DNA from 3 places in the Nonomuraea sp. B19D2 genome. Region 3 is predicted to be linked to each of the others. Evidence: riboswitches for the same ligand, from Rfam matches in the RefSeq annotation. Region 3 holds a riboswitch; each other region holds the start of a gene.

Region 1 (3,265 bases), on a different contig from region 3:
CTTGCTGCTGCGCAGGCTGGGGCGGGCCTAGATTACGGACCGGCTGGTTGGCGCTCCATCACGATTTGCTGCGTTTAGGGGATACCTCACCCGCCACTTCTGTACTATTTCGCCCCAGATATCATCCCTGGGAGGCGACACAGTGAGGTTTGGCAGGGTGCCGGTGGCCGCGGGTCTCGCGTTCGGGCTGCTCCTGTCCCCGATAGGCCCCGCCCTCGCTGATCCCAAACCCACGCTCCGGCAGGCCAAGGCCAAGCTCGAGAAGCTCAACGACAAGGCCGACAAGGTCGTCGAACGGTTCAACACGGCCAATGAGCGGTACAAGACGGCCAAGAGCTCGTACACCAAGCTGAACGACAGCTACAAGCGCAAGCTGGCGACCGTCGCGGACCTGCGGGCCGAGGTGATCGGCATGGCCGTCAACAGCTACAAACTCGGCAGCGACCTGACCTCCTTGCCCGGGCTGATCGGCACGGACAACCCCGAGGCCCTGCTGACAGCGCTGACGCTGACCGGGCAGCTGTCGAAGGAGCGGGCGGAGAAGCTGGCCGCGTTCGACCGCGAGAACCGCGGGCTGAAGGCCGAGCGCGACAAGGCGGAGGAGGCGCTGGAGGTCGCGGACAAGGAGCGGGACGGCGTCGAGAAGGAACGCGCGGAGATCCTGAAGCTGATCTCCCAGCAGAAGAAGCTGCTGAGGAGGCTGGACGCCTACAATCCCGGCAATCCGAACAGCGTCGGCATCAAGTACACGGGCCCGGCCTCCGGCAACGCCGCCGCCGTCCTGCGCTTCGCCTACGCCCAGGTGGGCAAGCCGTACATCTACGGCGGGACCGGTCCACGGGGCTATGACTGCTCGGGCCTGACCCAGGCGGCATGGCGCGCCGGCGGCGTGTCGTTGCCGCGTACGACGTGGCAGCAGTGGGCGTGGGGGGCCAACCGCAAGGTCGATTTGACGGATCTCCAGCCTGGGGACCTCATCTTCACCTCGGGCCTGGGTCACGTCGTCATTTACGCCGGCAACGGGAACATCGTCCACGCGCCCCAGACCGGCGACGTGGTCAAGGTCGTCAAGCTCTCCGCCTACGGCGGCCCCATCGTGGGCGTCGTCCGCCCGTAGGCGCGCTTACCGGGCCCTCACGCGCTGAGTGGCTGAACGATCGCTCGTGACGTCTTCTACTATGCACCATAGTTTATGGCGCGGGAGTCTGCATAGTCAGGGCCTGATGGAGACGCGGCAAATGTGAAAAAGGCGACAATCGCGATCTGACAAACGCCTGCGAAAAGAAGTGTGAGCAGTGTCACATTTCGGTAACAGAGCCTGGTGCTCCAGCAGCGATTTCCACTCTTACAAACCGCTTTATCTGATCTTTACAGGCCATGTCTCGCTTTGCCGATTCTTGACGGTTCGGCGTAGCTTCTGGCGACGTCGCGGTGAACGAGCCATGTCCTCCGCGAACCCGCATCGGTCCCTACCGATGCGAGACAGATAAAGATCCGCTGGTCACCGCCCCGTATCCCCGTGTCAATCCCTTGATCGGGCGGTGGCCTGCCGAGTCCGTGCAGCCAGGAGGCACGGAGCCGGGGACCCAGCGATCCCAGTAACCCAGGGATCAGGGGTGAATCGGCGCGTAGATCGCGCCGTAGGGCTACTTCCAGGCCCGAATCCGTCAGCTAACCCGGTAGGCATTCGTGGAAGACTCAAGGAGAAATCCTGTCTACCTCCCCGCATAACCCCCGTCTGTCCCGCTTTGCCCTGAGTGGCGTAGCGCTCACGATGACCGTGACGGCCGGAGGTCTGGTCCTCCATGCCCCAACGGCTCAGGCGGCCACCAGCACGTCGGCCTCGACGGCCAAGGCGGTCACGACCGCCCAGACCTCGACGTCGGCCAAGGCCGCAACGCTCAGGGCGGTCAAGGTCGCCCGGCAGAAGTCCAAGGCCCGCAAGGCTGTCTCAGCCGCCAAGAACCAGATCGGTGACCCGTACCGGTACGGAGGCACAGGTCCTGGTTCGTTCGACTGCTCCGGCCTCGTCCAGTACGCCTGGAAGAAGGCCGGGGTGAAGATCCCGCGCGTGGCAAGCAGCCAGTTCGCCCGCATCGGGAACAAGGTCTCCTGGCGGCACCTCCAGCCCGGCGACCTGCTGTTCTTCAACGGGCTGGGCCACGTGGGCATGTACGTCGGCAAGGGAAGGATGATCCACTCGCCGCGGACAGGCGAACGGGTGCGCATCGACAAGCTGGGCGGATGGCGTAAGGCGTCCTTCGTGGGCGCGGTCCGACCCGGCCTGTGACCAAGCCCCGCCCGAACCCGTTGGTCCGGGCGGGGCTCGTCCCACCGCGTCGGCGCACACGTAAGCGCGGCCGATGTGGCCCTTGTGGGGCGACTACGATCGGGCATCGTGTCCAGGTGGGTGAGTCGGCGGGTCGCGGTGGTCTCCATCGTGCTCCTCGCCGTCGCCCCAGCCAGCGCCCCCACCCCCGATTCTCCGGCCCTCCCGCCGGGGGCCCGCAACCTGTGGCGTGACGACGCGTTCGTCGTCCGTGGCGCGCGGTCCGTCGTCGTCGGCCACCACACCCCACCCGGTGAGCTCCGCGAACTCGCGCGCAGAGCCGACGTGGCCGGGCAACGGGTCTCGGACGTGCTCGGCCGGCCAGTACGACCGCTGATCGTCGTTCCCCGCTCCGCCGCGGAAGCGGCCAGGCTGGCCGGGGTGGGGCGGGTCGACGGGCTGGCCGCGGTGGCCGACGGCGGCCGGGTGATCATCGTCCCCGAGTTCTTCGCCAAGCTGAACTCCACCGGCAAGGACGTCGTACTGGCCCATGAGCTCACCCACGTCGCGGCGGGCACCGACCGCCTGCCCGTCTGGCTCTACGAGGGGTTCGCCGACTACGTGGGATACCGCGACTCCGGGCTCCCCGTGCGGACCGCCGCCGCCGAGCTCGCCGCCGAGGTGCGGTCCGGCCGGTTGCCGGGTGAGTTGCCCGGACCTGCCGCTTTCGCGGCCGACGGGCGGGACCCCCTGCGGCTCGCGCGGGCGTACCAGGAAGCCTGGCTGGCGTGTCGCTTCATCGCTGACCGGTTCGGTGAGGAGACCCTGGTGAGGCTCTACCGTGATGCCCGGGCAGTCGGCGTCGATCAGGCACTCGCCGCGCTGGGCCTCTCCGCGGCCACGCTGACCGCACGGTGGCGCGACTACGTGCGAGACCAGCTCGCGTGAGGGGGAGGCTGATGGGCGAACGGCGAGACACGGACGACGTCGACGGGG
Region 2 (3,265 bases), on a different contig from region 3:
TCGCCCGAGGCCATGATCGCGGCGAGTTGCCTGGCCGTGCCGTCGGGGTCGAAGCAGCGGTCGAACGCCAGCCCGGCCACCTCGCGGATCCGCTCGCGGTCCAGCTCGTACCCGGGCGAGCCGATGATCGACCAGGTCTGCACCGCCTGGGCGAGGACGGTTTCGCGGTCGGCCGGGGGCCTGGCCAGGAGAGCGGCGAGCGCGGTCTCCGTCGGCGGGGCCACCGAGGGGCCGGGCGTGGACATGATCGAGGTCAGCGTCAGCACCCGGTCCGGGTGGCGGATGGCCAGGGCCTGGGCGATCATGCCGCCCATCGAGGCACCGACCACGTGCGCGGCGGGCCAGCCGAGGGCCTCCATGAGCCCCGCGGCGTCGTCGGCCAGGTCGTCCAGCAGATACGGCGAGGGCGCCCCGAAAGTGGGAGCGCCCTCGTCGTGGAAGTGTGTGGAGAGGCCCGCGTCGCGGTTGTCGAACCGTACGACGTGGTGTCCCTGCTCCGCCAGCAGCTCGCAGAGCCCTTCGTCCCAGTGGATGAGCTGCGCGCCGAGGCCCATGATGAGGAGCAGGGGACGGCCCTCGTGCAAACCGAAGCTCTCGTAGGCGATTTCGATGCCGTTAGCGGCTACACGGGTGGTCACGAGGACCAGAATGACATTCTGTTAGCGACCCGTAAAGACCGTGAAGTCAGAGATTGATGAGGCCGCGGATGCGGTCGCTGGTGAGCGCCGCGCTGCCGCCGGCCACGGCCACGGCACCGGCCAGAACGGCGGCCGTGGTCTTCGAGAACGAAGTGGGCGCGGTCTCAGTGGCCGCGGGCGGCGGCTCGGCCGGGTTGTTGTCCTGCTCGGCCCAGGCGCCGGTCGAGAACGGAACCGGATAGTTCTTCCTGCCCGGACCCTTGCCCCACTTGGTGATGACGTAGTCGACCTCGATGTGACCCTGGCCGCCGTTGCCGTCAACATGCAGCGTGTCGGAGTTGAACGTGCCGCCGGTGAGCTCCGCGAACGTCTTGGCGTCCAGGTCCAGCATGATCCCGCGGTTGGAGGGCACGCCCGGGCCGCGGTCGCCGACGAAGAAGGGCATCTTCTTGCCCTTGTAGACCACGTAACCCTCGGTCATGAGCGGCCAGCTCGGGCTGGCGGCCAGGCCCTTCTGCATGGGCTTGCCGCTGGCGGGCAGCCCGGTGTCGCCGGCGCGGCCGGAGGCGTCGTCCCAGAAGTACGAAGCCGTGGTCGAGCCCTTGAGCAGGACCTTCTCATCATCGTTCGAGTCGGCGTGAGCCGCGGTGCCCGCGACGGCGAGCGCACTTACGGTGCAGGCGGTGAGCAGGACGAGAGAACGCAGGCCAAAACGTGCAGACATGAAAAGTAAAGTCCTTCGCGACGGGGGCAGGGAGTTGCGCTCGCTCGAAAAAGGGCGTAGCTGGGCAGAGCACCTGGCAAAGGGGAGGAAGCTACGCGGAGCGCGAAACGAGCCTGAGGAAGGGACCGCTCAGTAGGCGGCGGCTATCACGCTGTCCGGGGGTGCGACGCGGTCGGGCATGGCGTTCATATGTCCTCTCCATCTCGCCTACCGGGTTAGCTGGCGGGTTCGGGCGTGGAGATGCCCTACCGACACGTGGTCGGATTCACCCCAACTGCGGTGGGTCCCCGGTTCCCGAGTGATCGGGATTCGGCGCCAGCCGGCTGTTCCTCCTGGGTGAGGTCCACGCCACCGGCTGTGAATTGGGCAACACTCTAACCACGCATTCCGGACATACGCAAACACTTCGTCATGAATCGGGCAGAAGATCTACCTTCCCGCACAAAGAAAAAAGGGGGCACGGCAGTGCCGTACCCCCTGGGAAATCCCAGCCTCAGCCGCCGCTCTTGCGCCTGAACGATCTTTTACTCGCAGCCGGACCGTGCGACCCATGGATCTTCGACGGGTCACCGCCCCTGCCACCCGCGCCCGAGCCCGCGTGCTGGTTGCGCTTACGCTCCAACGCCTCGCGGAACTTGCGCTTCATCTCGTCCTCGGGATTTTCGCTGACTTCCTGCTCCGGTGTATCCGCCATGAGGACCTCCATGGTGTTGGGGACAGTCACAGCTTCGCATGGCCCCGCTTATGACGCGAAACCGGCTTCCCCACTGCCTTTGCGGGGCTGCACTGCCACCCCGCCCGGCGCCGTTCAGTCGCGGGTGAACGCCATCAGGCGGAACACCGGGTCCGGGCTTGAGCGGCTTTGCCCGTGTCCCACGAATCGGGTCTCACCGCTCGGCCGGAGCCCGTGCCTGGCCGCCTCCTCGACGACCAGTCCGGCCCGGTCGGACGGCTCCCGGCGCCCTCCCGTACCGTGCGCGGCCCGCTTGTCGACCGTCGTGACGAACACTCCACCTGGCCGCAGCACGCGGGCGGCCTCGGCGATCACCGGGCGGGCGTCGTCCAGCAGGTGCAGCAGCCAGATGGTGGTGACGGCGTCGACCGAGCCGTCGCGTACGGGCAGCGTACGGGCATCGCCCAGCACCACGTCCACGCGCCCGGCGGCGATCCGCGCCATCCCCGCGGAGGCGTCCACCCCGAACACCCGCAGCCCCCGACCGGCCAGCTCCCTCGTCACGAGCCCGGTGCCGCAGGCGATGTCGAGCAGCGTGCCGCCGGATACGAGGCGGCGCACGGCGTCGGCGGCGGCCCCGGCGCGCGGCAGCCCGCCCCGGGTCTCGTCGTAGTGTTCGGCCTCGAGGTCGTAGTCGAGCACTGCTGGTCCTCCTGGCGTCCGGGGTGCTGCCGGACAAGATACGCCTTAGGTAAAAGGGAACCGTTCGGTTCCTGGTGTTGGGTTGGAGCAGCTCAGGAAATAGACCCGGCATGATGGTCAAGCCCCCGGTCCTGCCATGAGCCTCCTCGGCCGTGACCTGGCGGTGGATCTGGGAGGCACGAGCACGCGCATCTATGCGCGGGGCAAGGGCATCGTGCTCGACGAGCCCTCGGCGGTCGTGCTCGACGACCGCACCGGCAAGATCATCGCGTACGGCGCGGACGCGACCGACGGCGAGACGTGCTGGCCGGTCAGCGGCGGCCTGCCGGTCGACGGCGAGCTCACCCGGCGCATGGTCAGGTACTTCCTGAGCAAGGTGCAGCGCAATCCGTTCGCCAGGCCGCGCCTGGTCATGGCGCTGCCCGACAGCTCCACCCCGATCGAGCGGGCGGCGCTGAGCGACCTGGCGTTCGAGGCGGACGCCAGGCGGATCGAGCTGATCCCGCACTCGCTCGCGGCGGCACTCGG
Region 3 (3,265 bases):
AGCCCGGTGGCGGCCGGATGATTACCCGCGGGCCAGGCGGAGCACGCGGCTCCGAACAATCCGGTAGGCGCGTCGGGCCGGCCATTTCAATGGCCTGACCTGGATCTCCCGGCGGGATATGAATCGCCGTACAAAGCGAGCGATTGGTGGCTCAACACGCGAGCGGAAGATCTTGCTTGGCGCGCTCAGCCGGCAATGACCGGCTTATGGATCACCCCGAAACTTCGCGCCGAACGGATCAAAATCGGGAACGTCCCGAGGCCCATTGATAGCGTGCGGTAAGGCCCGAAGAGATCACTCATCGCCTGCCGGGCGTCCTGACATATCGCGAGTGCGCCACATATAACGGATCATGTCAATAGCCCCCGTCAAGTGCGACGATTGTCATGCTTGACGTCCTTTCCGCGATGCGTTTACCGTCTCCGAGGAGCGGCTTTGGCCCATCTGTGAGGTCCGAGTTCTGCTGTTGGGGGGAGGGCTCCCGGTGGATGTGCTCACTGAAGGCGTTGAGCTAAGCCATGCGGATTTGGCGCTGCTGGCGGAGCTGGCCAGGGGAGTCACGGTCGATCGGGTGGGCAGACGTCTGGATATCAGCGGGCGCACGGTACGCCGGAGATTACGCGGCATCTGCGACCGCATCGGCGTCGCCACGGCGATCGAGGCCGTGGCCTGGGCCGCGCGCCGCCAGCTGATCTAGCTGCGACCTGGCTGTCAGTCGGCGATGCGCACCGCGCCGGCGAACGGCCGCCTGGCGATCGACGCGATCCGTACGACGTCGCCCGTCTGTGGGGCGTGCACCATCATGCCGCCGCCGATGTAGATGCCCACGTGGTGCAGGTCGCTGTAGAAGAACACCAGGTCGCCGGGCCGCAGCTCCGAGCGCGAGATGTGCCTCCCCGCGGTCCACTGGTTGCCGGTGTAGTGCGGCAGCGAGATGCCCACCCGCTGGAACGCCGCCATGACCAGCCCGGAGCAGTCGTAGGAGTTCGGCCCCTCGGCGCCCCAGACGTACGGCTTGAGCTGCTGTGTGAGCGCCCACCGCGCGGCCTCCGCGGCCTTGCCGCTGCCCGCGATGGGCAGGTTGACGCGCACGGCGCGCGTGCCGGGCTGTCCCGCCTCGCCTAGGGCCCGCTTGAACAGGCTGCTCTCGACCTTGGCCACCATCGTGGTGATCTTGTCGCGCTTGGACTTGAGGTCGTCGACGATCTTCTGGACCTCGTCGATGCGTGCCGTGGCGCCCGCCCTGGCGCGGGCTGCGGCCTCCATGGCCTTGGCGAGCTGGTTGATCTCCTCGCCCTGCTCCTGCTCCAGCGCGTACGAGGTCGCGGCGCGGTTGAGGAAGTCCTCCGGGTCCTTGGAGGTGGCGAACGCCAGGGTCCTGGTGAATCCGCCCGTGATGTAGGCGTTCTGGGCGAGCAGGGCGGCCTTCGCGCGCTTGGCGGCCAGATCCGTCTCGCTGGACGTCAACGTCTTCTGCGCGGCATCGGAGGCATTCTTGGCCGACTTGAGCTTCTCCCGCTGGCCGTTGTACTGCTCGGTCAGCGTCTCGATCTGGGTGTGCAGCTCCTGGGCCTGGGCGGCGAGCTCCTTCAACGAGGGCTTGGGGTCCGCGGACGCCGAACCGACGGGGATGGCGAACAGCAGCGCGGCGACTGTGAGACTCACCACACCGACGTGGCGCGGCCGCCGTGCCCGTTCCGGAGGGCGGGCGTGCTTGCCCGCTGACTTCCCCCCACCGTCACGCGTGCGCTTCACCAATCAGCTCCTCTCATAGACGCCTACCGGGTTAGCTGACGGGTTCGGGCCGGAGCAGCCCTACCGAGAGACTCGGACTCACCCCTGTGATGGCGCTGGAGGTCACCACCTGTGGGTCCCCGGCTCCCCTTTCGGGAATTGAGCGTGCCACCCGTACGACATACGGGGAGCATTGTCGCTGGACACTAATGCACTCCAGGTTCGTGCTCAACCAGAACTGCCAAGTCTGTAGAGGTTTCACAACCGAAGGGTCACAAGGTGATCTCGTGATCACCTGTGCGGAACTGACCTTATGCCCTCTATGTCCGTGCTTTCGCGCTTACCCCCACCGGGTGCGAGCTCCGTGCTCATCTGGCCACGAGATGTAACAGGATGGGCCGAGACATGGGAGTTAGGGCTGAGCCGTAATGAGATCTGTACTCTGGAGAACCATGGAGCAGGTGGCCGAACTGACAGCGCCCGAGACCGCGGTGGTGGTCCGGCGAGCCCGCACGCCCGACGTGCGCGCGGTCAGGCGCCTGGTGGACACCTACGCGGGCGCGGGTCCGCGGCTCCTGGAGAAGGCCACAGTGACGCTGTACGAGGACGTACAGGAGTTCTGGGTGGCCGAGCGAGGCGGACAGGTCGTCGGCTGCGGCGCGCTCCACGTGCTCTGGGAGGACCTCGCAGAGGTCCGCACGGTGGCCGTGGATCCCGAGTGCCGGGGGATGGGCGTCGGCCACCGGATCGTCTCCGCGTTGATCCAGCAGGCTAAAGATCTTGGTCTGCGACGTGTATTCTGTCTCACTTTTGAGGTCGACTTCTTCGCGAGGCACGGATTCCGCCCGATCCAGGGCACACCGGTCTCACACGAGGTCTACGCCGAGCTGCTGGCCTCGTACGACGAGGGTGTGGCGGAGTTCCTCGACCTGGAACACGTCAAGCCGAACACGCTGGGCAACACCCGCATGCTGCTCCATCTGACATCGGGTGACGCGGACCTTGACTAGCTGGAAAGGTGATTGTTGATACCTATGTCGATACGTTGGGCAGGACAGGCATGTGTCCTGACACGTGCCACACGCGCACTCGAAGCGAGGTGACACGGTGAGCACCGGACAGCCGCCGTATCCACAGGACGACTCCGGCGACAACCCCGCCGGCACCCCGGAATACGGACAACAGAACGCGGGTCGCCGCCCCGGCGAGCCCGACCCCGACGTGACTGTGGTCGGCTACCGGGCGGACGATGCCTACGGTCAGCAGCCCCAGTACGGCCAGCAGGGCTACGGCCAGCAGCCCCAATACGGCCAGCAACAGCAGCAGTATGGCCAGCCCCAGCACGGCCAGCAGCCTCAATACGGTCAGCAGGGTTACGGCCAGCCCCAGTACGGCCAGCAGCCGCCCTCGGGCCAGCAGTACGGCCAGCAGCCCCAGGCCCAGCCGGACTACGGCCAGCAGCCCCAGGCCCAGCCGGACTACGGCCAGCAGCCTCAGTATGGTCAGCAGCCCCAGTACGACCAGCAGTACG

What was found. A riboswitch is a leader RNA that binds a small molecule or an ion and turns the genes downstream of it on or off. The one in region 3 is predicted to bind cyclic di-AMP.
Region 1: linked by a shared signal. The riboswitch ahead of ABN273_RS08540 (C40 family peptidase) and the one ahead of ABN273_RS05140 (C40 family peptidase) in region 3 are both predicted to bind cyclic di-AMP.
Region 2: linked by a shared signal. The riboswitch ahead of ABN273_RS14970 (hypothetical protein) and the one ahead of ABN273_RS05140 (C40 family peptidase) in region 3 are both predicted to bind cyclic di-AMP.

What each region holds. Positions count from the first base shown of each region.
Region 1 is NZ_JBEFAK010000003.1:408,701-411,965, reverse strand. Features, by position in the region: gene ABN273_RS08550 (NYN domain-containing protein) at 1-31, shown strand, start outside; gene ABN273_RS08545 (C40 family peptidase) at 143-1,117, shown strand; cyclic di-AMP (ydaO/yuaA leader) riboswitch at 1,538-1,701, shown strand; gene ABN273_RS08540 (C40 family peptidase) at 1,775-2,290, shown strand; gene ABN273_RS08535 (hypothetical protein) at 2,399-3,217, shown strand; gene ABN273_RS08530 (M48 family metallopeptidase) at 3,229-3,265, shown strand, end outside.
Region 2 is NZ_JBEFAK010000007.1:8,224-11,488, reverse strand. Features, by position in the region: gene ABN273_RS14975 (alpha/beta fold hydrolase) at 1-638, opposite strand, end outside; gene ABN273_RS14970 (hypothetical protein) at 685-1,362, opposite strand; cyclic di-AMP (ydaO/yuaA leader) riboswitch at 1,552-1,687, opposite strand; gene ABN273_RS14965 (DUF5302 domain-containing protein) at 1,856-2,056, opposite strand; gene ABN273_RS14960 (class I SAM-dependent methyltransferase) at 2,171-2,737, opposite strand; gene ABN273_RS14955 (rod shape-determining protein) at 2,874-3,265, shown strand, end outside.
Region 3 is NZ_JBEFAK010000002.1:317,477-320,741, reverse strand. Features, by position in the region: gene ABN273_RS05145 (helix-turn-helix domain-containing protein) at 485-697, shown strand; gene ABN273_RS05140 (C40 family peptidase) at 712-1,665, opposite strand; cyclic di-AMP (ydaO/yuaA leader) riboswitch at 1,761-1,910, opposite strand; gene ABN273_RS05135 (amino-acid N-acetyltransferase) at 2,187-2,744, shown strand; gene ABN273_RS05130 (hypothetical protein) at 2,767-3,265, opposite strand, start outside.